One region of the Clostridium sp. FP1 genome, then DNA from elsewhere that is predicted to be linked to it. Evidence: a T-box and tRNA genes for the amino acid it is inferred to sense, from the RefSeq annotation. Region 1 holds a T-box; the other holds one or more tRNA genes.
The links. A T-box is a leader RNA that pairs with one kind of tRNA and senses whether it is charged. The one in region 1 lies ahead of thrS (threonine--tRNA ligase), so its partner is inferred to be a tRNA-Thr.
Positions count from the first base shown of each region.

Region 2: it has a tRNA-Thr gene. The T-box ahead of thrS (threonine--tRNA ligase) is inferred to sense a tRNA for this amino acid. The anticodon was not compared.

Region 1 covers NZ_JAAMNJ020000001.1:4,696,675-4,708,794, forward strand. Annotated here, with positions in the region: gene G9F70_RS22180 (sensor histidine kinase) at 1-103, opposite strand, end outside; gene G9F70_RS22185 (response regulator transcription factor) at 107-787, opposite strand; gene G9F70_RS22190 (DUF1450 domain-containing protein) at 942-1,160, shown strand; gene G9F70_RS22195 (NlpC/P60 family protein) at 1,245-2,309, opposite strand; gene G9F70_RS22200 (EAL domain-containing protein) at 2,528-4,651, opposite strand; gene G9F70_RS22205 (hypothetical protein) at 5,042-5,284, shown strand; gene G9F70_RS22210 (polysaccharide deacetylase family protein) at 5,331-6,227, shown strand; T-box leader at 6,332-6,537, shown strand; gene thrS (threonine--tRNA ligase) at 6,764-8,701, shown strand; gene G9F70_RS22220 (glutamine--tRNA ligase/YqeY domain fusion protein) at 8,771-10,423, opposite strand; gene G9F70_RS22225 (ASKHA domain-containing protein) at 10,936-12,120, opposite strand, start outside.
Region 2 covers NZ_JAAMNJ020000001.1:5,115,233-5,127,352, reverse strand. Annotated here, with positions in the region: gene G9F70_RS24480 (DHH family phosphoesterase) at 1-1,158, shown strand, start outside; gene rplI (50S ribosomal protein L9) at 1,158-1,601, shown strand; gene lonC (Lon family ATP-dependent protease) at 1,697-3,571, shown strand; gene G9F70_RS24465 (replicative DNA helicase) at 3,685-5,016, shown strand; gene G9F70_RS24460 (zinc-ribbon domain and TM2 domain-containing protein) at 5,447-5,773, shown strand; tRNA gene G9F70_RS24455 (tRNA-Thr) at 5,799-5,874, shown strand; gene G9F70_RS24450 (phosphatase PAP2 family protein) at 6,068-6,739, shown strand; gene G9F70_RS24445 (3'-5' exoribonuclease YhaM family protein) at 6,920-7,882, shown strand; gene G9F70_RS24440 (DUF3006 domain-containing protein) at 7,909-8,121, shown strand; gene G9F70_RS24435 (NAD(P)/FAD-dependent oxidoreductase) at 8,327-9,739, shown strand; gene G9F70_RS24430 (adenylosuccinate synthase) at 9,882-11,168, shown strand; gene G9F70_RS24425 (DUF1858 domain-containing protein) at 11,425-11,607, shown strand; gene G9F70_RS24420 (ECF transporter S component) at 11,652-12,120, opposite strand, start outside.

The sequences.
Region 1 (12,120 bases):
AGGTCCTTGATATTGCTATGTTTACCAAAAGGGTGGCTATGAAAAGTACTAATATAGAGGTGCACACTAAAATAATACTTAATCTTTTTCTTATGCTTTGCATAAATTAGTCACCACCAAATTTATAACCAATTCTAGTTACGGTTACTATATATTTAGGGTTCCTACTATCCTCTTCTATCTTTTTACGTATATTTTTAATATGTACATCTATTGTTCTATCAAATCCTTGAAAATCTATTCCCATAATCCTTTCAATGAGCTGTTCCCTAGTAAATACTTTACCCACATTAGATGAAAGAATATATACTATATCAAATTCATTTGGTGTAAGTGCTATTTCTGTGCCACGTACCTTAACTATCCTTTTCTCATAATTAATTTCTAAATCTCCATTATTATAAACTTTTGTTTCAGACTCATGTACATTAAGCCTTCTAAATAATGCATTTACTCTTGCAGTTAGTTCTCGTGGACTGAAAGGCTTAATTAGATACTCATCTGCTCCAAGGTTTAATCCTTCTATCCTATCATCTAATGTACTCTTTGCTGTAAGCATAAATATGTGGACTTCGGAAATTTTTCTAAAAATACTACACACCTCTTCACCAGCTATGTCTGGTAGCATTAAATCCAATATAACTAAGCTGAATGGTATTTTCTCGAAAAGTTTTATTCCTTCCATACCCTTTGTAGTACAATAAACCCCATATCCAGCTTTTTCAAGATATGCTTTTAGTATTTCTGAAACCTTTTCCTCATCTTCAATAATTAATATATTGTCCATGTTTAATTCTCCTTTGTTTAAATTAATTGTTAACCGTCCCCAAGCTATTCATCTATAATTTTCTCTCAGGATTATATTCCCATAATATTTAGCATAGAATATGAATATATATTCTTTTCATCTTATAATTGCTAAATTTTAAGGAGTTGATCTAATGAAAGTTAAATTCTGCAAGCATAATAAATGGAATGATGCTGTTATTACTATGATAACTGAAACTCATCCTAATATAAAGATATCCATAAAAAAATGTTTTGGAAAATGTCATAAATGTAAGTCTCATCCTATAGCCATGGTGGGCAAGGAACTATTAGTGGGTGTTGATGAAGAGGATTTATATAATACTATAATCAGTAAATTATTAATCCCTTAGGTGCCTCAAAATAAATAACAAGTCAATATACTTAGCATTTTGACTTGCTATTTATTAAAATGTGCCTTAAAGAGTAGATATTTTCTAATTTAATCGTCTAGCGGTTATATAATCGCCTCTCGTCATAGGTGAAACTTTAATTACATCTCCTGTGCGAGGAGAATGAATGTAATTATTATTACCAGCGTAAATACCTGTATGCTCAGGCTTGTCTCCAATTCCAAAAAACACCAAATCACCTGGTTGAAGATCACTTTTAGATACTCCTATACCATCATTTATTTGATCATATGTGGATCTTCCCACCGATATTCCAAAATGCCTATATACGTATTGCGTAAATCCTGAGCAATCAAACCCAGTGGAAGGTGATGTACCACCCCATATATATGGTATTCCAATGAAGTTAGAAGCATAGCTTATTATAGAATCTTTTGATAAATTAGTGGCTCCCCTTGAGGACGTATATTTATCTACTGATTTTTCTATGCTTTGATTTACTAATACTTGCTCTTTACCGCTCCTAGTTATAAGGTTATTTTCCTTGATATCTAACTGAGTTATCAATTTGTTTTGTGATTCTTTATCCAAGATTATCTTGTCTAACTTTAGCTTGTTATCTACCTGCAAATTAAGTAATGCAGCCTTTGTATTATTTAGACAATGCTGCTTTTCATTTAATTTATTTTGGATTGCTTCAAACTCACCCATTACTTTTTTGTCAAACTTTATTATGATTCTTACATTCTCTACCCTTGATATAAAATCTCCAAAGCTCTCTGCATTTAGTAAAACACTAGTATATCCATCAAACCCGTTCATGTACATGGTTCGCATTCTAGCATCGAATAATTCTTGTTCCTTTTTCGCTTCATTTCCAACCTTATTTATCTCTTCTACAGCACTTTTAATTGCCTTTTCAGTTTGTAATATTTTAATTTTATTCTCCTCTGTTTTAGCCATGTTTTTTTCAATTTCATTATCATATTGTTCTATTTTTCTTTCAATTGTTTGACTTTCGGTTTGAGCTCTAGTTAGTGAATACTTCTGTGATTGTAACTTCCCATTTACTTTAACCATTAATGCATTTACATTTAAAGTGAAAATTAGAGTTGTCACAACTGCCATGTTTCTAAATACATGCTTCATTTTTACATCCCCCTCGTTCTTTTAGAATTTATAAATAAATCCTAGATAAAATGTATCAAAAACTCATATGTACTTTGTTAGCTTAACTTTATTTGCTTAATTATACATTTATGTATAATTATAGCATAATTATATTCTATTGAACATCCCTTATTATATTTATTATTTTTTTTAAAAAACAAAGAGCAGTGATTTCAAAAATCACTGCTCTTTGTTTTTTAATTATATGGTTTAATCCAATTAGTTTTTAAGAATTTTTCTTCGATTTCATCTGATGGTAGCGGTTTGCTAAAATAATAGCCTTGTATTTGATTACAGCCCATGCTTTGCAATAGTTTAATTTGTTCCTTTGTTTCTACTCCCTCTGCAATAACGTCTAAATCAATTTTTTGTGCAAGTTGTATTATCCCATCTACTATGGCTTTTTCTCTTTCATTTGTAACAATATTATCGATAAAGGACTTATCTATTTTCAGTGTATTTATAGGTAGCTGTTTTAAATAACTAAGAGAAGAATATCCTGTTCCAAAGTCATCTAAGGCAATTTTTATACCTAAGTCTCTAATTTCAGTAAGTAGTTTAACACTCTTTTCAAAATCTTTCATAAGAATACTTTCTGTAATTTCCAGTTCCACGAATCTTGTATTAACCTTTGTTTCAGTTATTATTCTTTTTAAATTTTCTTCAAATTTATCATTTTGAAGTTGAACTGCAGATAAATTTATTGCAATAGTATCATATAAGTACCCTTTACTTTTCCATAAATTATTTTGGAGGTAAACAGTTTTTATAATCCAATCACCCATAGGAATTATTAATCCACTTGCCTCTGCTACAGGTATAAACTCTGAGGGAGGTATTTTTCCAAGCTCAGTACTATTCCATCTTAAAAGCGCTTCAAATCCTTTTATTTTATTATTTATAATATCTATTTGTGGTTGATAATATATTTCAAACTCATTCTTTTCAAGTGCACGCCTTAAGCCTTTTTCTATTTCAACCCTTCTTACCACTATATCACTCATATTTTTATTAAAGAAAGAATATTTGGCTTTACCATTATATTTAGAACTATACATTGCAGTATCTGCATTTTTTAATAGTATATTGGTCTCATAACCATCATCCGGGAATACAGTAATGCCAATACTTGCTGAAGTGTATACTTGCTTACCAACTATGCTTATTTCACAATTCAATGAACTTAATAGTTTTTCGCATTGACAACTTATCTCTGAGTAATCCTCAATGTTTTTCATTAAAATAAAAAATTCATCTCCACCTACTCTTGAAACAAGATCCCCTTCTCTAATGGAAGCTTTAAGAGATATTGCAACATTTTTCAATAATTCATCTCCATAATCATGGCCTAAAGTATCATTAATTTCCTTAAAGTTATCTAAATCAATAAACAATACAGCATGTTTAGCTTCCTTATCTTTTGCTTTAATAATCTCACTCTCCAGGGTATTAATAAATAATTTCCTGTTAGGTATGTCTGTTAATATATCATAGTACTTCAATTTATTAATTTTATTTTCAAAATCCTTTTGTCCAGAAATATCTGTAACAGAGCCTGAAACTTTAGTTGCAAGACCATTTTTGTTTCTCAGACACTTGCCTCTAATTAAAACCCATTTATCTCCGCCACCATTATACTTTATTTTCAAACTGCTTTGGTAATATAATGTCTTCCCATTAATATGATTATTAAAATCATTTATTGCTATTTTTCTATCTTCATCTGCAACTAACTTAATTAAATCCCCCAGTGAAGTTATATCATCTTTGTCACATCCTGTAATATCACTAATTTTATCTGAAGAAAAAAACTCTTTAGTTATAAGGTCAACTTCAAATATAGCATCATTAGCTCCTTCTAAAGCTAGTTTATATCTTTCTTCACTTTTTTCAATTATTGCTTGTTTTTCATTTAATTCATCAAATTGTGCCCGAAGTTCCTCTTGTGCAGCTATTAATTGCTCATAGGTAGCTTGAATTTCCTGATAATTTTCTTTTATTGTATGAGATGAGGCCTTACTTTTCTTAGTAAATTCGTTAATTAAAAAATATATTATAAAAGATGATATTAAAACATAAGACCATCCTTTGATGGTTTGCATACGTACCATTAAAGATTTATTTTCAATAAGAATGTTTAAAATTCTATCTGAAAATAGTATCCAAAATCCACCAATTAAAGCATATACAATAGTTACTTTAAGTGGCATCTTTTTAAGTGCAACATCATCTTTAAACAACCAATCAATATTAAGTAACTCAATATTTGCCTTTAATTGTTTTTTTTCTATCTTATTCAAGTCAATTTTCTTTTCATTCACCTATATTCCTCCCATTAACACTTACAAAATAATTTATCCGTTTTATGTTTTATTTTAACATTATCCTTTATAATTATCGTAAAATTATGATTTTTATTAATAGTTTTTCACAATTTATATTATTTTTTTTATTCTTTCTTATATTTTCTATTTTTAATTGTCATAATACTGCAATTACTTAGTTTTACCATTAATTATGGCAAATATTATTATACAATATAAACCATAAAATTGTATATATTTATGTATAAATTATTTTTTTTAAATTTATCCTATATTTTAGTTAATATTGTTAATATTTATGTTTGTAACTTTATCGTAATGTATTATAATATAATATAGCGTATTATATTATATATCGATAAATTTTTTAACAAAGGAGCTCAAGAAATGAAAAGAAAAAATACTATTGCTACTATAATTTTCAGTATCTTATTTTTAGGTTCAATATATGTCCATTTTACAAATAATAATAGAATTAAAGATACTACAATCGAAAATAATTCTTTAAAAATTGAATTTCAGTCGCTAAAATCTGAAAATCAGACTCTAAAAAAGGTTAATAATCAGCTCCTTGAAACAAATGCTAAGGTTTCAGAAAAGGTTAATAAATTAAAACTTATTATAAATTAATATAATTAATTTAAGCAGATGAAAATAAAAAAAGGACGGTTTTACTATGAGAAATTCAAGAAAAAAGAAAAAAAGCTCATTACCACTTCTATTAGTGAAAATTTTCATTCTTACTATATTTGTTTCTTCAATTGTGAAAGCAGCTATTGGCGAAGTAACCGTTGTAAAAAGTGAAAATGAAACTACTAAATTACAACAAGAAATAACCCAAATGCAGTCCCATAATGAAAAGTTAAAATCAGAAAACAAAAATCTTCAAGACAAAATCAAAGAAAATGAACTATCTTATAAGGAAACCTCCCTTAAAGCAAAAATAGCTTATTTAACTTTTGATGACGGTCCATCAAAAAACACTTTAGAAATATTAAAAATCTTAAAACAATATGACATTAAGGCCACTTTCTTTGTAAATGGTCACCCTACTTTAAGAGATTTATATAAACAAATTGCTGATGGTGGACATGCTTTAGCTAACCATACTTATAGTCATGAATATAAAGATGTTTATACCTCCCCAGATAACTTTAATAATGATGTGAAAAAATTAGATACCTACCTTACTGAAATAACTGGCAAGGAGCCTAATCATATTTTAAGATATCCAGGTGGTTCCAATAATACTATCAGTCATAATTATGGTGGTAAAGAGATAATGACTGGTGTAATTAAAAAAATGACTATAGAAGGATATAAATATTTTGATTGGAATGTGGATTCCACTGATGCTTCTGCTTACCGTCAGGACAAAAATAAAATTGTACATGCTGTTCTAACTGAAAGTTCTCAAACAAAACATGCCATTATTTTAATGCATGATTTAGCACCAAAAACTACAACTGTACAGGCCTTACCAGAAATAATTGAAGGTCTTAAAAGTCAAGGATTTATCTTTGATGTACTTTCTAAGGATACTTATGCACCACAATTTAACGTAGTAAAATAACCAAATATAGTTATTTTTTAAAATGCATATAATAGTTTTAAACTAATATTATTGACACCTTGACATTTTTACCGCAAGTGCTATAATTACTTTAAATTAAATATTTTAACACTACGAAGAGAAAAGTAAGCCCTATCATGTTTACAGAGAGAGAATACATTAGCTGAAATTATTCTTAAATGTCCACTTTGCTGAAGACCACCTCTGAGTGACTCTAATAAAGTCCGGTAATTCCGTTATAATTAATAAGTGGTTTATTTTTATAAACAATTTGGGTGGAACCGCGGGAAATTATAATCTCGTCCCTTTTCTATAGTTAGAATTGGGATGAGGTTTTTTTGTTTTATAAAAAATATGTTTATAAAAACCTGTATAGGATTAATGAAGTGAACTTACAAGTTTAATAGTTCTCGCATAGATATATATTATCTATCACAAAAACTACTACTTAATTTAAAAGAAGGCATTCAGCCACAAGCCTAAAGGCATGCTGGTTTTCTACTAAAAATTCATAAAAAAAGAAGGGAGTAATATATATGATAAATATTAAATTAAAAGATGGGTCAATGAAATCTTATGAATCTGGAATGACTGTAATCGAAATTGCGAAAGATATTAGCGAGGGACTTGCAAGAGTTGCCTGTGCTGGAACTGTAAATGGTGAAACTGTAGACTTACGTTTCAAAATTACTGAGGACTCTGAACTTAGTATATTAACTTTTGATGATGAGGAAGGTAAAAGGGCCTTTAGACATAGCGCTACTCATATTTTAGCTCAAGCAGTAAAGAGATTATTCCCTAGTACAAAACTTGCCATCGGACCTGCTATAAATGGAGGTTTCTACTATGATTTTGATAAACAAGGTTCTTTCTCTGCAGATGAAATTAAAGAAATTGAAGTAGAAATGAAGAAAATTGTTAAGGAAGATTTACCAATAGAAAGATTTGAACTTAACCGTTCTGAAGCTATTGCTTTAATGGAAGAACAGGATGAAAATTTTAAAGTTCAATTAATCGAAGACCTGCCAGTGGATGCAGTTTTATCCTTTTATAAACATGGTGAATTTACAGATCTTTGTGCAGGTCCACATTTAATGTCTACAAAATATATAAAGGCCTTTAAACTTACTCAAGTTGCAGGAGCATACTGGAGAGGTAGCGAGAAAAATAAAATGCTCAGTCGTATATACGGAACTGCCTTCACAAAAAAATCTGATTTAGATGCTCATATACTTCAAGTGGAAGAAGCTAAAAAAAGAGACCATAACAAGCTTGGACGAGAATTAAAATTGTTTACAACGTCAGATGTTATAGGTCAAGGATTACCTCTACTTATGCCTAATGGTGCAAGGGTAATTCAACTGCTTGAACGTTTCGTTGAAGATGAAGAACAAAGAAGAGGCTACGTTATAACTAAGACTCCTCTTATGGCTAAGAGTGATTTATATAAAATGTCTGGTCACTGGGATCATTATAAAGATGGAATGTTTGTGCTTGGTGATGAATCTAAGGATGAGGACGTTATGGCACTTCGCCCAATGACATGCCCATTCCAATTTACAATTTTTAATTCTGATCAAAAGAGTTATAGAGACCTTCCAATTAGATATGCTGAAACTTCAACATTGTTTAGAAATGAGTCTTCTGGTGAAATGCATGGTCTTATCAGAGTACGTCAGTTCACTATTTCAGAGGGTCATTTAGTTGTTAGACCTGATCAATTAGAACAAGAATTTAAGGATGTTGTAGCTTTAATTAACTATTTCATGGAAACATTAGGACTCAAAGATGATATAACTTATAGATTCTCTAAAGGGGATCCAAATGATAAAGAAAAATATATCGACAACCCAAAAGCTTGGGAAGATACTGAAACTAAAATGAAGGATATATTAGACCATTTAGGAATAAACTATGAGACAGCTATTGGTGAAGCTGCATTCTACGGCCCTAAGCTTGATCTTCAAATCAAAAATGTTCATGGTAAAGAAGATACTATAATTACTGTACAAATTGACTTCGCACTACCAGAAAGATTTGACATGACTTATGTTGATAAAGATGGAGTTAAAAAGCGTCCATATGTTATCCATAGAACTTCTATTGGTTGCTACGAGCGAACACTTGCAATTTTAATAGAAAAATATGCCGGTGCTTTCCCAACTTGGCTTGCACCAATGCAAGTTAAAGTATTACCTATTTCTGAAAAGTATCATGATTATGCAGATAAGGTAGTAGCTAAGCTAAAGGCAGAGAACATTAGAGTAGAGGGAGACTATAGAGCAGAAAAAATCGGGTACAAAATCCGTGAAGCTCGCACGCAAAGAGCACCTTTCCTACTAATAGTTGGTGAAAAAGAAGCTGAGCTAAATGAAGTTTCTGTTAGAAGCCGCAGAAATGATGATGAAGGTTCAATTGCACTAGATTCCTTTATTGCACGAATTAAAAATGAAATAGAAACTAGACTATTATAATAATAAAAGCCAGTATAGGAATTATTCCTGTACTGGCTTTTATTACGTTTGTTAAATACTATATTTTGTTTAGATTTTAAAAGAACTTTTTAAAGATACTATTCTATTAAACACTAATTTATCTTGCGAGGTGTATCTAGAATCCACATTGAAATACCCATGTCTGAAGAATTGGAATTTATCTTGTGGTTTTGAAAATTCCATATTTGGTTCTACAAATCCTTGCAGTATTTCCATAGAATTTGGATTTATTTGATCTAAGAAAGTTTTTCCTTCTTCTTGCTCTTCATCTAAAATTAAAGGCTCATATAATCTAAATTCTGCTGGCACCGCATTTGTTGCATCTACCCAGTGGATTGTTCCTTTAACTTTTCTTCCTGTAAATCCAGTACCACTCTTAGTTTCAATATCATAAGTACAATGTATTTCAGATACATTTCCCTCTGAATCTTTAACTAGATCATTACATTTTATAAAATATGCGCCTTTGAGTCTTACTTCATTTCCTGGAAACAATCTAAAATATTTCTTTGGTGGATGCTCCATAAAATCCTCTTGTTCTATATATATTTCTTTTGAGAATGATACCTGGCGAGTTCCCATTGATACATCATCTTGATTATTCTCAATTGTAAGCATTTCTACTTGAGATTCTGGGTAATTTGTAATAACCACTTTTAATGGTTTTAAAACCGCCATAGTTCTAGGTGTTTTTGGGCTTAAATCTTCTCTTATAAAGTGCTCTAGCATTTGTCCATCTACTGTACTGTTAGCTTTTGCAACTCCAATTTCTCTACAAAAATTACGTATAGCATTTGCAGTGTAGCCGCGACGTCTAAGTCCAGCTATAGTTGGCATACGTGGATCATCCCAAGCATCTACAACGCCTTCGTCTACTAATTGTTTAAGATTTCTTTTACTCATTACGGTATTTGTAATATTTAACCTTGCAAATTCTATTTGTCTTGGTTTATTTTCCATTTCACAATTATTTATAACCCAATCATATAGTGGGCGATGATCCTCAAATTCTAAAGTACAAATTGAATGTGTAATTCCTTCAATTGCATCCTCTATTGGATGTGCATAATCGTACATAGGGTAAATACACCATTTATCACCTGTATTATGATGCACTGCATGAGACATACGATAAATTATTGGATCTCTCATGTTTATATTAGGAGAGCTCATATCGATTTTAGCTCTTAGAACCTTTTCTCCATCCGCGAATTCACCTTTTCTCATACGGTCAAATAAATCTAAGTTTTCTTCCACAGTTCTATTTTTGTATGGGCTTTCTTTTCCTGGCTCCCTTAAAGTACCTCTGTACTCTTTCATATCGCCCGCTGTTAAATCACAAACATATGCTTTATTATTTTTTATTAATAGTACAGCACGATCATACATCTCATCAAAATAGTTTGAGGCAAAAAATAGTTCATCCCACTTATACCCAAGCCATTTTATGTCCTCTTCTATGGAATTAACGTACTCTTTATCTTCTTTTGCTGGGTTCGTATCATCAAAACGTAAGTTTGTCTTACCGCTAAATTCATCTGCCAGTTCAAAGTTTAAAATAATTGATTTTGCATGACCAATATGCAAATATCCGTTTGGTTCTGGCGGAAAACGAGTTATGATTTTACTGTGCTTTCCTGTTTCTAAATCTTCCATAACAATATTTCTTATAAAATTTGATGAAATAGTTTTGTTTTCCATATTTGTCACCTTCCTTTTTAGCTTACGCGTAAGTTCACTTACAAGTAAGTGCTTAAGTGTAAGCTAGCATACTTATAATTTTGCGCACTTATAAATTTTCTCTATATTCTAATAAATATATCACAAAAACAGATTTTTTTCTAGGATTTTTATGGTATTTTTTAACGTAACCTGTGATTTACCCACATACTGTGATGATCTGACAAAATTTAAGAATATTTTTCACCTCTTATATAAGTTAGATTACCTACCACAATAAAAATAAAACTTCAGTTGGAATATAAATCTCCTTCTGAAGTAGTTAATATTATAATATCTAAGATGCTTAGCAGCTATGAAGGTTATACTTTAATCTTTAGTTTACCCAATATTCAGGAATAATAAACTTGCAGGTTTCCACCCAAGTGGCAAGTTTATGATGCCACTTGTAACATGGCTGGCCACGGCATCTTAAATAATATAATAATTTTAAGACTAATTCACGTCCTACAGGAATCCATGTGCGTTCTTCTCTAAGAAAAACTCAAGCATTTTGTAAATAATTTCTCGTATCCACCCATAGTAGAAAGTTCAAAATAATTTACATCTTTAGCTATGGTTTCTATATCCTCTCTTACCTGCTGTGATAATAAACACATAACTGCTCCAGATTTAGAAGAGTTTCCAACATAGGTTATTTTGTCCCTTAAGGCTTCCGGAATTATACCTATACCTATTAAGCTATCCACATTTAAATGTTTACCAAATTGTCCTGCAATAATTACCTCTTGTAAATCTACCATATCTATTTCCATTAAATTAAGTAACGCATAAAACCCAGATGAAATAGCACCTTTTGCAAGTTGCACCTGACGAATATCCTTTTGTGTTATGTATATTTCCTTAGCGCCCATTGCAATATGTATCTTTCGTTTCCCATTTTCCTCTATTATTAAATCTTCCAGGCCTGGATTACTTTCCATTACTGACTCTTTCTTTTTTATACGACCAGTTTTTTCAATAAGTCCTACTCGTGCTATCTCTGAAATAGACTCCAAAATTCCACTGCCACAAATCCCTACAGGGGTTTTATCACCTATTACTTTTAAGCTTATTTTATTTTCATGAATTTTTATACCTTCAATGGCACCTTCAGCCGCTCTCATGCCGCAGCTAATATTCATACCCTCAAGGGCCGGCCCTGCAGCACAGGAGCAAGAAGAAAGCTTCCCAGCCTTTGATATAACTATTTCTCCGTTAGTTCCTATATCAATAAATAATATATTTTCATCTGCCTTTTGCAACTTTGAAACTATAATTCCTGCTGTAATATCTCCACCTATAAAACTAGACACTGAGGGAACACAATATACTCTACCAAAAGGTGATATATTTATACAAAGACTCCCTGCTGAAATATTTTGAGCCTTTTTAAAGACTGGTGTATATGGTGCTTTTCCTATAGAATCCGTATTTACACCCAGTAGCAAATGCATCATAGTTGTGTTCGCGGCTATTGTTATTTCATATATACTAGAAGCTGCTATACTATTTTCGTTGCATAACTTCAAAGTTAAGCCATTTATGCAATTGATAATACCTTTATGCAATAACTCTAACCCCTTAGGATTACTTTGGACAAAGGCAATTCGAGAAAGTACATCTAACCCATACTCTGTTTGAGGATTTATTTCACTTACTGAGGCAATTTCTTCCCC
Region 2 (12,120 bases), 420 kb from region 1:
GGAATAGGAAGAGGAGAAGATACGCCTTCAAAAAACTATGAATTTGCGACTTCAGCGAAGGAGCTTGCCTTAGGTCGTGGCGGTGATCAGGTAGTAGTAAAAAAAGGTGATAAATTATCTTTCTTTGGAGGAAAAACAAAAGAAGTTGAGAAAAGAACTAAAGTTCGCGCAAGAGTTATTGCTCATGCATTAATGGATTTAGTAAATGAGAGTGATGTAATTTTCATTATGGGACATAAAAACCCTGATGCTGATTGTCTAGGCTCGGCAATTGGTCTATATAGTATTATTAAAAGTACGAATAAAGAATGCTATATTATTCTCGAAGGAATAAGTACGGGCATAAAAAGCATGATGGATATATTATTGGTTGATGAGGAATATAAAAACACCTTTATATCAAGTGAAAAATTTAAAAGTGTTAAAAAATCTAATAATTTGCTTATAATAGTAGATGTTCATAATGAAGGTCATGTGCTGAATTTAGAAATAGTTAAAGAAGTAGAAAAAGTAGTTATAATTGATCATCATAGAAAATCGCAAGATTTTATACAAGGGGTAGTGCTTAGCTATATGGAAACTTACGCATCATCTACTGCTGAACTAGTTACTGAAATGGTTCAATATATGGTAGATAAGCCAAAGCTTAAACATATAGAAGCAGTATGTCTTCTAGCAGGAATATGTATAGATACAAAAAATTTCTATTTTAAAACAGGAGTTAGAACTTTTGAAGCCGCTGCTTTTTTAAGGCGTCATGGTGCGGATACTATGGATGTTAAAAAAATGTTTTCTGATGATTTAGACATTTATTTAAAAAGAGCTGATATAATAAGATCAGCAGAAGTTAAAAATGAAATTGCTATAGCGGTTTGTCCCCAGGCAATAGAAGATACCGTACTTGCGGCTCAAGCAGCTGATGAGCTTTTAAATATTACTGGTATTGAGGCGTCATTTGTTATTGTTAAAATAGGAGATGAAGTATTTGTTAGCGGAAGGTCTCTTGGAAAAATCAATGTACAATTGATATTAGAGACGTTAGGCGGAGGTGGACATATGACTATGGCTGGTACAAAATTTACTTCGCTTAAAACTCAAGAAGTAGTGGCGAAATTAAATGAAGCTATAGCTGAATATTTAAAGGAAGGTGAAAAATAATGAAAGTTATTTTATTAAAAGATATTAAAAGTGTAGGTAAAAAGGGAGATGTGGTAAACGCCGCAGATGGGTATGCAAGGAATTTTTTATTTCCTAGGAAATTGGCAGAAGAAGCTACAGACCCAAATATGCACATATTAAATAAAAAGAATGAAACTGAAAGAAAAAAGAAAACTGCTGAAATTGAGGAAGCGCAAAAAATAGCTAACGAACTTAAAGATAAGGTTGTAAAAATAATCGGCAAGGCTGGAGAAAATGGAAAACTTTTTGGCGCAATTACAAATAAAGATATAGCAATGGCATTAAATAAACAATATAATTTAGATGTTGATAAAAAGAAAATAGTAACAGATACAATAAAATTATTAGGAACTTATGAAGTAGAAGTTAAAGTATACCCAGAAATATCTACTAAGATAAAAGTTCTTGTTTGTGAGGAATAATCATATAAAAAGAAGGGAGGAAACGCTTTAGTAAATAAATTGATAATGTTATCTATTAAAGCGGATTGAGCTTGAAGACATTACTTGTTAATAAGATGGGAGAACCCATTGCAAAAGATACTTTACCACTGGATACACAAATTGACGTTTTATATGAAATAATGAGAAACGTAATAGACGAAAGCAGTATAAAGGCTAAAACCATAAAATTCAAACTTCAAAAGTATATAAAAAGCGAAGATATATATAAAAGATTATATGCACTAAATAAAATTGTAAGCAATGGTAAGGGCATAGATGTAGTACCGAGTCCCAAAAATATTCATGAGGTGTTAGATAATACTAATGACTTTCTTACTGAAGAAATAGCTAAAAGATATGTGCAAAATAAGATTGAAGCTGAAGTAGAAAAAAATCTAATGGAAAAGCAAGATAAGTATATTGATGAGGTAAGACTTAGCATAATTAAAAAACAAAAGGGCCCTGAAAATGCTAAAACCCTTAAGAAATATGATGATTTAGAATTACTTGATAGCAGAAAACTAACGAAAAATATACAAGCTATATTAAGGCCAGAGAGTTTTAGTGAAATAGTTGGGCAAGAAAGAGCTATAAAATCACTGATATCTAAAATGGCGTCACCATATCCTCAACATATTATCCTTTATGGACCTCCTGGAGTGGGTAAGACCACTGCAGCTAGACTTGCTCTTGAGGAAGCTAAAAAGCTGAGTTACACTATTTATGGCAAAGATGCTAAATTTATAGAAGTAGATGGCACAACACTCAGATGGGATCCAAGAGAAATAACAAATCCTCTGCTGGGATCTGTTCACGACCCAATATATCAGGGAAGTAAAAGAGATCTAGCTGAAGTTGGAATTCCTGAACCCAAAACAGGTCTTGTTACGGAGGCTCATGGAGGAATATTATTTATTGATGAAATAGGAGAACTGGATAATATACTTCAAAACAAACTTCTTAAAGTACTAGAAGATAAAAGAGTTGAGTTTTCATCATCTTATTACGATCCTGAAGATGAAAACACACCTAAATATATAAAATATTTGTTTGATAAAGGTGCTCCAGCAGATTTTGTTTTAATAGGAGCTACAACTCGCGAACCATCAGAAATAAACCCGGCGCTCCGATCAAGATGTACTGAAGTTTATTTCGAACCATTAACTGCGAAAGATATTGAAACTATAGTAGTTAATGCTGCCCATAAATTGAAAGTTGAAGTTGCAGATGGAGTGGCGGAAACCATTAGTAGATATACTATTGAAGGAAGAAAGGCCGTAAATATTTTAGCAGATGCTTATGGATATGTATTGCATAATAGAGAATTAGTAAAGACTTCTAAAATTAAAATTGAGCTTAATGATCTTTTAGATGTTATATCTATAAGTAGACTTACGCCTTATGAGGAATTAGATACTGAAGTTAAATTTGAAGTGGGTCATATATATGGACTTGGAGTATCGGGGTACATAGGTTCAACTATAGAAATAGAAACATCAGTATTTGAAGCCAAGGAAAAAGGTAAGGGCCAAGTAAGATTTAATGATACGGCTGGAAGTATGGCTAAGGATTCAGTATTTAATGCTGCGTCAGTAATAAGAAAGACCACAAATAAGGATATTAAGGATTATGACATACATGTAAATATAGTAGGTGGAGGTAAAATAGATGGACCATCCGCCGGAGCCGCTATAACTGTATGCATAATTAGTTCGCTTTTAGATAAACCTTTAAGGCAGGATATCGCAGTAACTGGAGAGATATCACTTCGTGGTATTATAAAACCAGTAGGCGGCATATTTGAGAAAATTTATGGTGCAAGAAGAAAAGGAATTAAGCTAGTCATTGTTCCCAAGGAGAATGAAAAAGAAGTACCTATTGATCTTGTGGATATTGAAACAAAAGCTATATCGACCATTGAGGAACTAATGAAATTAGTCTTCGCATAAAATATAATTAACTATAATTAATGGCCCTGTTAAATAATCACCCTGGAAGATGATTACATCTTCCAGGCTGAAATTTTAGCAGGGCATAAACATTACCTTAGGAGAGATGAAAAATGGATACACCCCTTAGAAGTTTGCCTTATAACTTAGAAGCAGAACAATCGGTAATTGGATCAATGCTTATAGATAAAACTGCCATATCAAGGGTCGTGGAGATTTTAAACGGTGATGATTTTTACAGAGATTCTCATAAGGTTATATTCAACGCTATTTTTGATTTATATCAAAAGGACACGCCTATTGATATGATTACACTACTGGAGCATTTACGTTCTTCTGAAAAGTTAGAAGCTTCAGGGGGGATTACTTATATTACAGAAATAAGTAACTCGATACCCTCTACTGCTAATTTAAGTTCTTACATAAAAATTGTAGATGATAAGTCTACTTTAAGAAAACTTATTAGAGCTTCTACGGAAATTATGGAAAATTGTTATAATAAGCAAGATGATGTGGAAGCAGTAATGGACCTTGCAGAGCAAAAGGTCTTTAATATAGCAGAAAGAAAAAATTCAAGTGATTTTGAACCAATGAATACAGTGCTTGAGAGAGGCTTTTTAGAAATAGAAAGAATCTTTAATAATAAAGGAGAAACAACTGGAATACCTAGTGGTTTCCCAGAACTAGATGAAAAGACCGCTGGATTTCAAAAGGGTGATATGATTCTTATTGCTGCGAGACCTTCTATGGGTAAAACTACCTTTGCACTAAATTTAGCTGAGTATGCAGCCCTTCGAGAAGGGAAAAACGTAGCTATATTTTCACTGGAAATGTCTAAGGAACAACTTGCCTACAAATTACTTTGTTCAGAAGCAAATGTTGATATGTCAAAGCTTAGACATGGTAATTTAGAAGATAAGGATTGGGAAAACATAGCGAAAGCATCTGGGCCTCTAGCTGCTGCTAAAATATTTATTGATGATACAGCAGGAACTTCTGTTATGGATATGCGTTCAAAATGTAGGAAACTAAAAATGGAGCATGGTATAGACATGATAGTTATAGATTATCTTCAACTTATGTCTGGGAGTAATCCGGAAAGTAGACAACAAGAAGTATCAGAAATATCAAGATCTATTAAAGCCCTTGCAAAAGAGATGCAGTGCCCTGTTATAGCATTATCACAGCTGTCACGTGCGCCAGAGCAAAGAGCTGATCATCGGCCAATGCTTTCTGACCTTAGAGAGTCAGGATCCATTGAGCAGGATGCTGACATTGTTATGTTCTTATATAGAGATGAGTATTATGATAAAGAAACAGAAGATAAGAATGTAGCAGAGTGTATTATAGCAAAACAAAGGAATGGTCCTGTAGGTACAGTAAGACTGGCATGGATAGGTCAATTCAGTAAATTTGCGAGGCTTGATGTAATTCATAGAGATTAACCAATAATATTATGTAAATTGAAAATATTTTTCTTAGAGGATGTTTTAACTAAAAGTATATATTGCTACAAATGCGTTCGCGTCGCCAGGTAATTCTAAAATTTATTTTATTTACAGCTGCTAAAAAATGCAAACTCGCTTCGCTCAAACATGCATTTTTTTTTACGCAGCCGTAAATAAAATAAATTAAGAATTACTAAGGCTTGCTCATACGCATTTTACGCAATATATACTTTTGCTTACATCCTCTAAGAAAATAATATTATTTTTTTATGATATAAAAAAAGATATATATTGCTAGAAATGCATTGGTGGCGATAGGTAATTAAAAATTATTGGTAAATAGATAAATGTTATACATATAGTAAAATGTTGACACATATGATAAAATGTAAATATGATATTGAAATAATGTGAAAAGGGTGATTTAATGTTCTGCCATAATTGTGGAGCTCAAAATGATGATGGATCTAATTTTTGTAAAACCTGTGGTATTAATTTATTAATTCAACAGAGTAAGACCGAAGTAAGGACTATTAGTGACAAAAACTGGTTAGTTGCATTGTTGCTCTGTATTTTTATTGGACCGCTTGGTATTCATAGATTTTATGTAGGTAAAACAGGTACAGGAATTTTAATGATCTTAACCTTTGGTGGTTTTGGAATATGGGCGTTAATTGATTTGATTTTAATTGCTACTAATTCATTTACTGATATAAATGGGTTACATTTAAATAAAAATATGTATAATTACTAAAGAGGGTTAAACCCTCTTTAGATATGCTGAAATAGCTCAGTTGGTAGAGTAACGCACTCGTAACGCGTAGGTCGAGGGTTCGATCCCCTTTTTCAGCTCCAAATTTATAGAATAGAAAAGGCTATTTATATATGAGTATTCCATATATAAATAGCTTTTTTTATGTAAAATTAAAAAAACATGAATATTAATCCTTGTACTGCAGAAAATGTATATATACTAAAATTTAAATTTGAGTTTAAAGGTTAAGAATATTTTGTGATGATTGCAAGAGTAAGGTAGAAAGGAGACTTTATGAAAAAGTTTAAGGAAGACTTAATTGCATTGAGTTTTATGATATCTATTGCAATTTCTATTATTTTTTATAAACTTTTAAATAATGGAGATGGAAATATAAATAGTTTAGTAACAAATTTAGATGGAACAATACCATTTCTTAAAATATTTATACTGCCATATATAACTTGGTATGCTTATATTGCTATAGGTTTAATATATTTATGCATGAAAAATCGTAAAAATTATTATATTTCTCTAATTAGTTTAAATATTGGAATAGCCATATGCTATATTATCTATACTGTTTTTCAAACTACAGTACCTAGGCCGATAATTACTAATTTGGACATATTATCTAAATTAGTAACTATAATATATAAATATGATAATCCATTTAACTGCTTTCCAAGTATGCATGTCACAACAACTTATATTCTAATGAAAGGCATTAATCATACTAAAAATAGTACAATTGTAAGCTTAATTTTTAATATAATAGGGATACTTATAATTATATCTACCCAATTTGTTAAGCAACATGTGATACTAGATTTGGTATTTGCTATACTATTAAGTGAAGTAATATTTAGATTTACAAATAATGCTAAAAAAGAACATATTGCTACAATGAAAAATAGACTATCTTCAATTTGGATTATAAAAAGAAAATTAAAAAATCCTTCTTAAGCGAAGGATTTCTTAATTTATAGGCAATTATAATAATATTGGAGGAAAAACAATAATGATGTATAATTAGAGAGTATATTTAAGTTGTGTAATTTATTTAACAGATATAGAAATATTAAGCACTTATATCAGCATAATGTATTATATATAATAAGTTCAATACAATATAAGGAGATAAATATGGAAGTTAAAAAGATAAGTGAAATAAAAAAAGGTGATAGAGTTGAAGGCTTTTTCGTTATAAAATCTGTAGATATCAAGGTTTCCAATAATAGTAATACAAATAAATATTTCGATTTTAACTTAGGAGATGCTACAGGCGATATAAATGCAAAACTTTGGGAATGTAATGAAGAATTAGAAAATACATTCAAACAAAATATTTTAGTGAAGGTAAAAGGTACTGTAAATGAGTGGAGAGGAAAACTTCAATTAAAAATAGAAATGATAAGGCTGGCAGAGGAAAAAGATGAAGTTAAAATTGGTGATTATGTTGCAGTGGCACCATATCCAGCAGAAAAAATGTATGATGATATTTTAAATTATCTATCTAAAATTAAAAATACAGATATTCAAAATATAGTTACAAATATTTTAAGTGATAATGAAGAAAAGTTAATGCATTATCCTGCAGCTAAGTCTAATCATCATGCTATAAGGGCAGGACTTTTATATCATACAACCACTATGCTTAAGGCAGGGGAAAAATTAAGTGAAATTTATACTTTTCTAAATACGGATTTACTATATGCAGGTATAATACTTCATGATATTGGTAAAATATATGAAATGAATGCTAGTGAACTTGGGATTGTATCTGAATATACAATAGAAGGCCAACTTATAGGACATATAGTTCAAGGAATTAAAATGATAGAAACAGCGAGTATCCAGGTTAAAGCAGACAAAGAGGTATCCATGTTATTACAACATATGGTGCTAGCTCATCATTATGAAGCGGAATATGGAAGTCCTAAAAAACCTATGATACCGGAAGCTGAGATGCTACATCATTTGGATATAATGGATGCAAGAATGTATGATATGAATAAGGCATTAACTGATACAGCACAAGGTAAATTTTCAGAAAGAATATGGTCCTTAGATAATATAAGTATTTATAAGAGTTTTATAAGTAAATAAGAAATGTTTAGGTAAAGGTGATAGTAATGAAGGGAATAATAGATAGATTTGAAGGAAACTATGCAGTGGTAGAGCTGCAGGGCAGAAAAACAATTAATATAGATAAAAGAAAATTGCCAATAGAAGCCCAGGAAGGTACGGTTATAGAGATATCAGAAAGTATAACTATTGATAATGAAGGAACTTTGAAAAGAAAAAAAGAAATAGAAAAATTAACAGAGGGTTTATGGGATGAGTAGCATAGATTTGCAATGAAAATACACGAACTATTATTAAAAATAAATTATAAATATTCGCGTTTTATATTGACTGAGACACCTAGCTCTGATACTATTAAGTGGGTAAAGAAACACTTATAATTGTTATTTGCCCGAAATTAATACAGTAGAGATAGCGATTGATAATTGTTATCTACCCACAGAGACATGCAAGGGGGTATGTGAAATGAAAAATTTTTACGATGTAGTTATTGTAGGAGCCGGACCTGCGGGAATATTTACGGCACTAGAAATTACAAATAAAAAACCTGAACTTAGTGTACTTATAGTTGATAAGGGAAGAAGTATAGAGAAAAGAAAATGTCCGGCGAGAGTTAATGGAAAATGTGTTAAATGTAATCCTTGTGGGATAACATTTGGGTGGTCAGGTGCTGGAGCTTTTTCAGATGGTAAACTTTCTTTAAGCCCAGAGGTGGGTGGAAGACTTCTTGAATATTATTCTGAAGATGAATCAAAAAAATTAATAAAGTATTGTGATGACATTTATATAAAATTTGGAGCAAATGAAAAGATATATGGACTCAATAGTGATAAGGTTGAAGAGGTTAAATACGAAGCAAGTAAACATAATATCCGTCTTGTTGAATGCCCAGTAAGGCATTTAGGAACAGAACTTGCCTATGAAGTTTTAAAATCTATGTACCATCATTTAATAGATAATACAAATACAGAATTTATAGAACTTAGTGAAGTAGAAGAAATATTAATAGAAGATAATAAAGCCACTGGGATATTGTTAAAAAATAAAGACGGTGTGGTTAAGGTTGATGCAAAATATGTTGTAGCAGCACCAGGTAGAGGTGGGGCGGAATGGGTTTCAAATGAAGCCAAAAAACATAATATTGTGGTTACTAATAATGCAGTAGATATTGGACTTCGCGTAGAGGTACCTAATTCTGTTATGGATCATTTAACTAAGGATTTATATGAAGCAAAATTAGTATATTATTCTGATACATTTGACAGTAAGGTTAGAACCTTTTGTATGAACCCAGGTGGAGTAGTGTCGGCAGAATACTATGATGATAATAAAATAGCAGTTGTAAATGGTCATAGCTATTCAGACCAAAAGCTAAGAACAACTAATACAAATTTTGCAATGCTTGTATCTACTACTTTTACAGAGCCTTTTGATCAGCCTATTTCTTATGGTAAATATATAGCTCAGCTAGGTAATATGTTAACTGGCGGAGGCATAATGGTCCAAAGACTGGGAGATTTATTAAAAGGAAGAAGAACAGATTATGACAGATTAGCTAAATCAACTACTGTGCCTACTTTAAAATCAGCAGTACCAGGAGATTTAAGCTTTGTATTGCCACAAAGGCATTTAACTTCTATAGTAGAAGCATTAAAGGCTTTTGATAAGATAGCACCAGGTTTATATAGTAAAAATACACTACTCTATGGAGTGGAAGTAAAGTTCTATTCTAGTAAGATTAGCACAAATGATAAATTTGAAACATCTATTAGCAATTTGTACACCATAGGTGATGGAGCAGGAATAACTAGAGGACTGATGCAAGCATCAACAACCGGTGTAGTTGTAGCTAGAGACATAGCTAAAAAGGAAGACTAATAGTATTTAAACTAAATAATTGGTTATATCAATATTAAAAGTGTATAATTTAAAAGGTATGTAAACATATGAGACAATAGAATTTTTTAAATACATTAATTGTGAAATTTTATTGCGAAATGAAAGAAAGCGAGGAATTTATATGTCAGCATTTATTATTTTAGGGGCCCAATGGGGAGACGAAGGTAAAGGTAAGATGACGGATTATCTAGCTGAGGGAGCTGATGTGGTTGTCAGATTCCAAGGCGGAAATAATGCAGGTCATACTGTAGTCGTAGGAGAAAAAGAATATAAGCTTCACTTAATACCATCAGGAATATTATATAAAGATAAATTGAATGTAATAGGTAATGGCGTGGTTGTAGACCCAGAAGCGCTATTTACAGAAATTGACTACTTAGAAGCGCTAGGTGAGAACATAACTCCAGAAAGATTAATGATTAGTGATAGATCACAGGTTATAATGCCATACCATAAAGAGTTAGATAGCCTATATGAAATAGCTAGAGGTAAAAATGATATAGGAACTACAAAAAAAGGTATAGGCCCTTGTTACACTGACAAGTTTGAAAGAAGTGGAATTCGAGTTTGTGATTTAATGAAAAAAGATGTTTTCAAAGAAAAACTTAAAACTAGTTTATCAATGAAGAATGATATAATAACAAAAGTTTTGGGTGGAAAAGCACTAGATTTTGATACAATATATACACAATACTTAGAGTATGCAGAAAGAATGAGACCTTTTGTAAAAGATATATCAGTAAAAGTTTTTGACGCAATAAAATCAGGAAAAAATGTTTTATTTGAAGGAGCACAAGGAACTCTACTTGATATAGATTATGGTTCATATCCTTTTGTAACTTCTTCTAACACTATTGCAGGAGGAGTTTGCACTGGGGCTGGAATAGGACCTACTATGATAACAAATGCTGTAGGAATAGCGAAAGCTTATACTACAAGAGTAGGAAAAGGACCATTTCCAACAGAACTTGATAATGAAGTTGGAGAATGGATTCGAGAAAAGGGATTTGAATTTGGTGTAACAACAGGCAGAGCAAGAAGATGTGGATGGCTTGACCTTGTTATACTAAAAACTGCAGCAAGAATTTCAGGACTTACTAGCTTTGCTGTAACTAAAATAGATACGCTAGCAGGACTTGAAAAAATTAAAATTTGTGTAGGTTATGAATTCGAAGGAAGCGTTATAGATTACTTCCCAGCAAGTCTTGAGGATTTAGCTAAATGCGTTCCAGTATATGAAGAGTTTGAAGGTTGGGACGAAGGTATAGCAGAGGCAAGAAGTTATGATGAGCTTCCAGCAAATGCTAAAATATACATAAAGAGAATTGAAGAATTTACAGGAGTTAAAGTTTCAATAGTATCAGTAGGACCAAAAAGAGATCAAACAATGGTATTAACTGAAATATAGAAAATAGACATACCTATTGTAAAGATAATTTTTGCAATAGGTATGTCTTATATATTATAGGGAATTATAATATTGTGGAGATGATTTAAGGTATACAAGTATATACTAAAGATTAAAAAAGTGCGTACTTGCAAAATAGAAGCATATGCAATAGAATGAGAATGATAATTAAAGTTAAATAAATATTTTTATTTATTTGCTAGTTAAATTCTGATATAATTATTTAAAATTAAAAAAAAGCGAGGTAGATACTATGATAATAACTAAGGATATGACAATAGGTGAAGTTGTAAGACAAAAACCAGAATCAGTTGAAGTATTAATGGGATTTGGAATGGGTTGTGTAGGATGTCCTTCAGCACAAGCTGAAACAATAGAAGAAGCAGCAATGGTTCATGGTCTTGATTTAGAAGCATTAATGGCTAAATTAAACGCATAAAAAAACAAAGACACTTAGCAAAAGCTAAGTGTCTTTGTTTTTTTTTATTTTTTTATCTTTTTAATCGAAAGAATTACAGGTATAGTAATTATAGTAGCTATTATAGCCTCCGGAACGCCGTTTATTACAGCTATACCATAAATGGTCTTGGCAGCAATAGAGGGATCTATGCCCTTAGAAACGGCAAATTTAGCTGCATATAAAATATATATCATAGTAAGAACACCAAAGGTGTTAGTTAAAGAACCAATAACAGTAGCTAGGCCAATTTTTAGGCTATCTTTTTTAATAAAGCTTAGGTTATAAACATAGTAAGAAGTAAAGCCAATAAGAACTCTTGGCAATACGGATACTAACGGATTTATAAAAGCAAAAGATAGTATATTTGGAGCCATAATATTTTGCATAATGCTAAAAATTCCAAATATTAATCCGATAGTCATTCCAACCATAGGTCCACCTATTATAGAGCCAATAATAACAGGAATATGCATGATAGTAGCTTTTGCACCA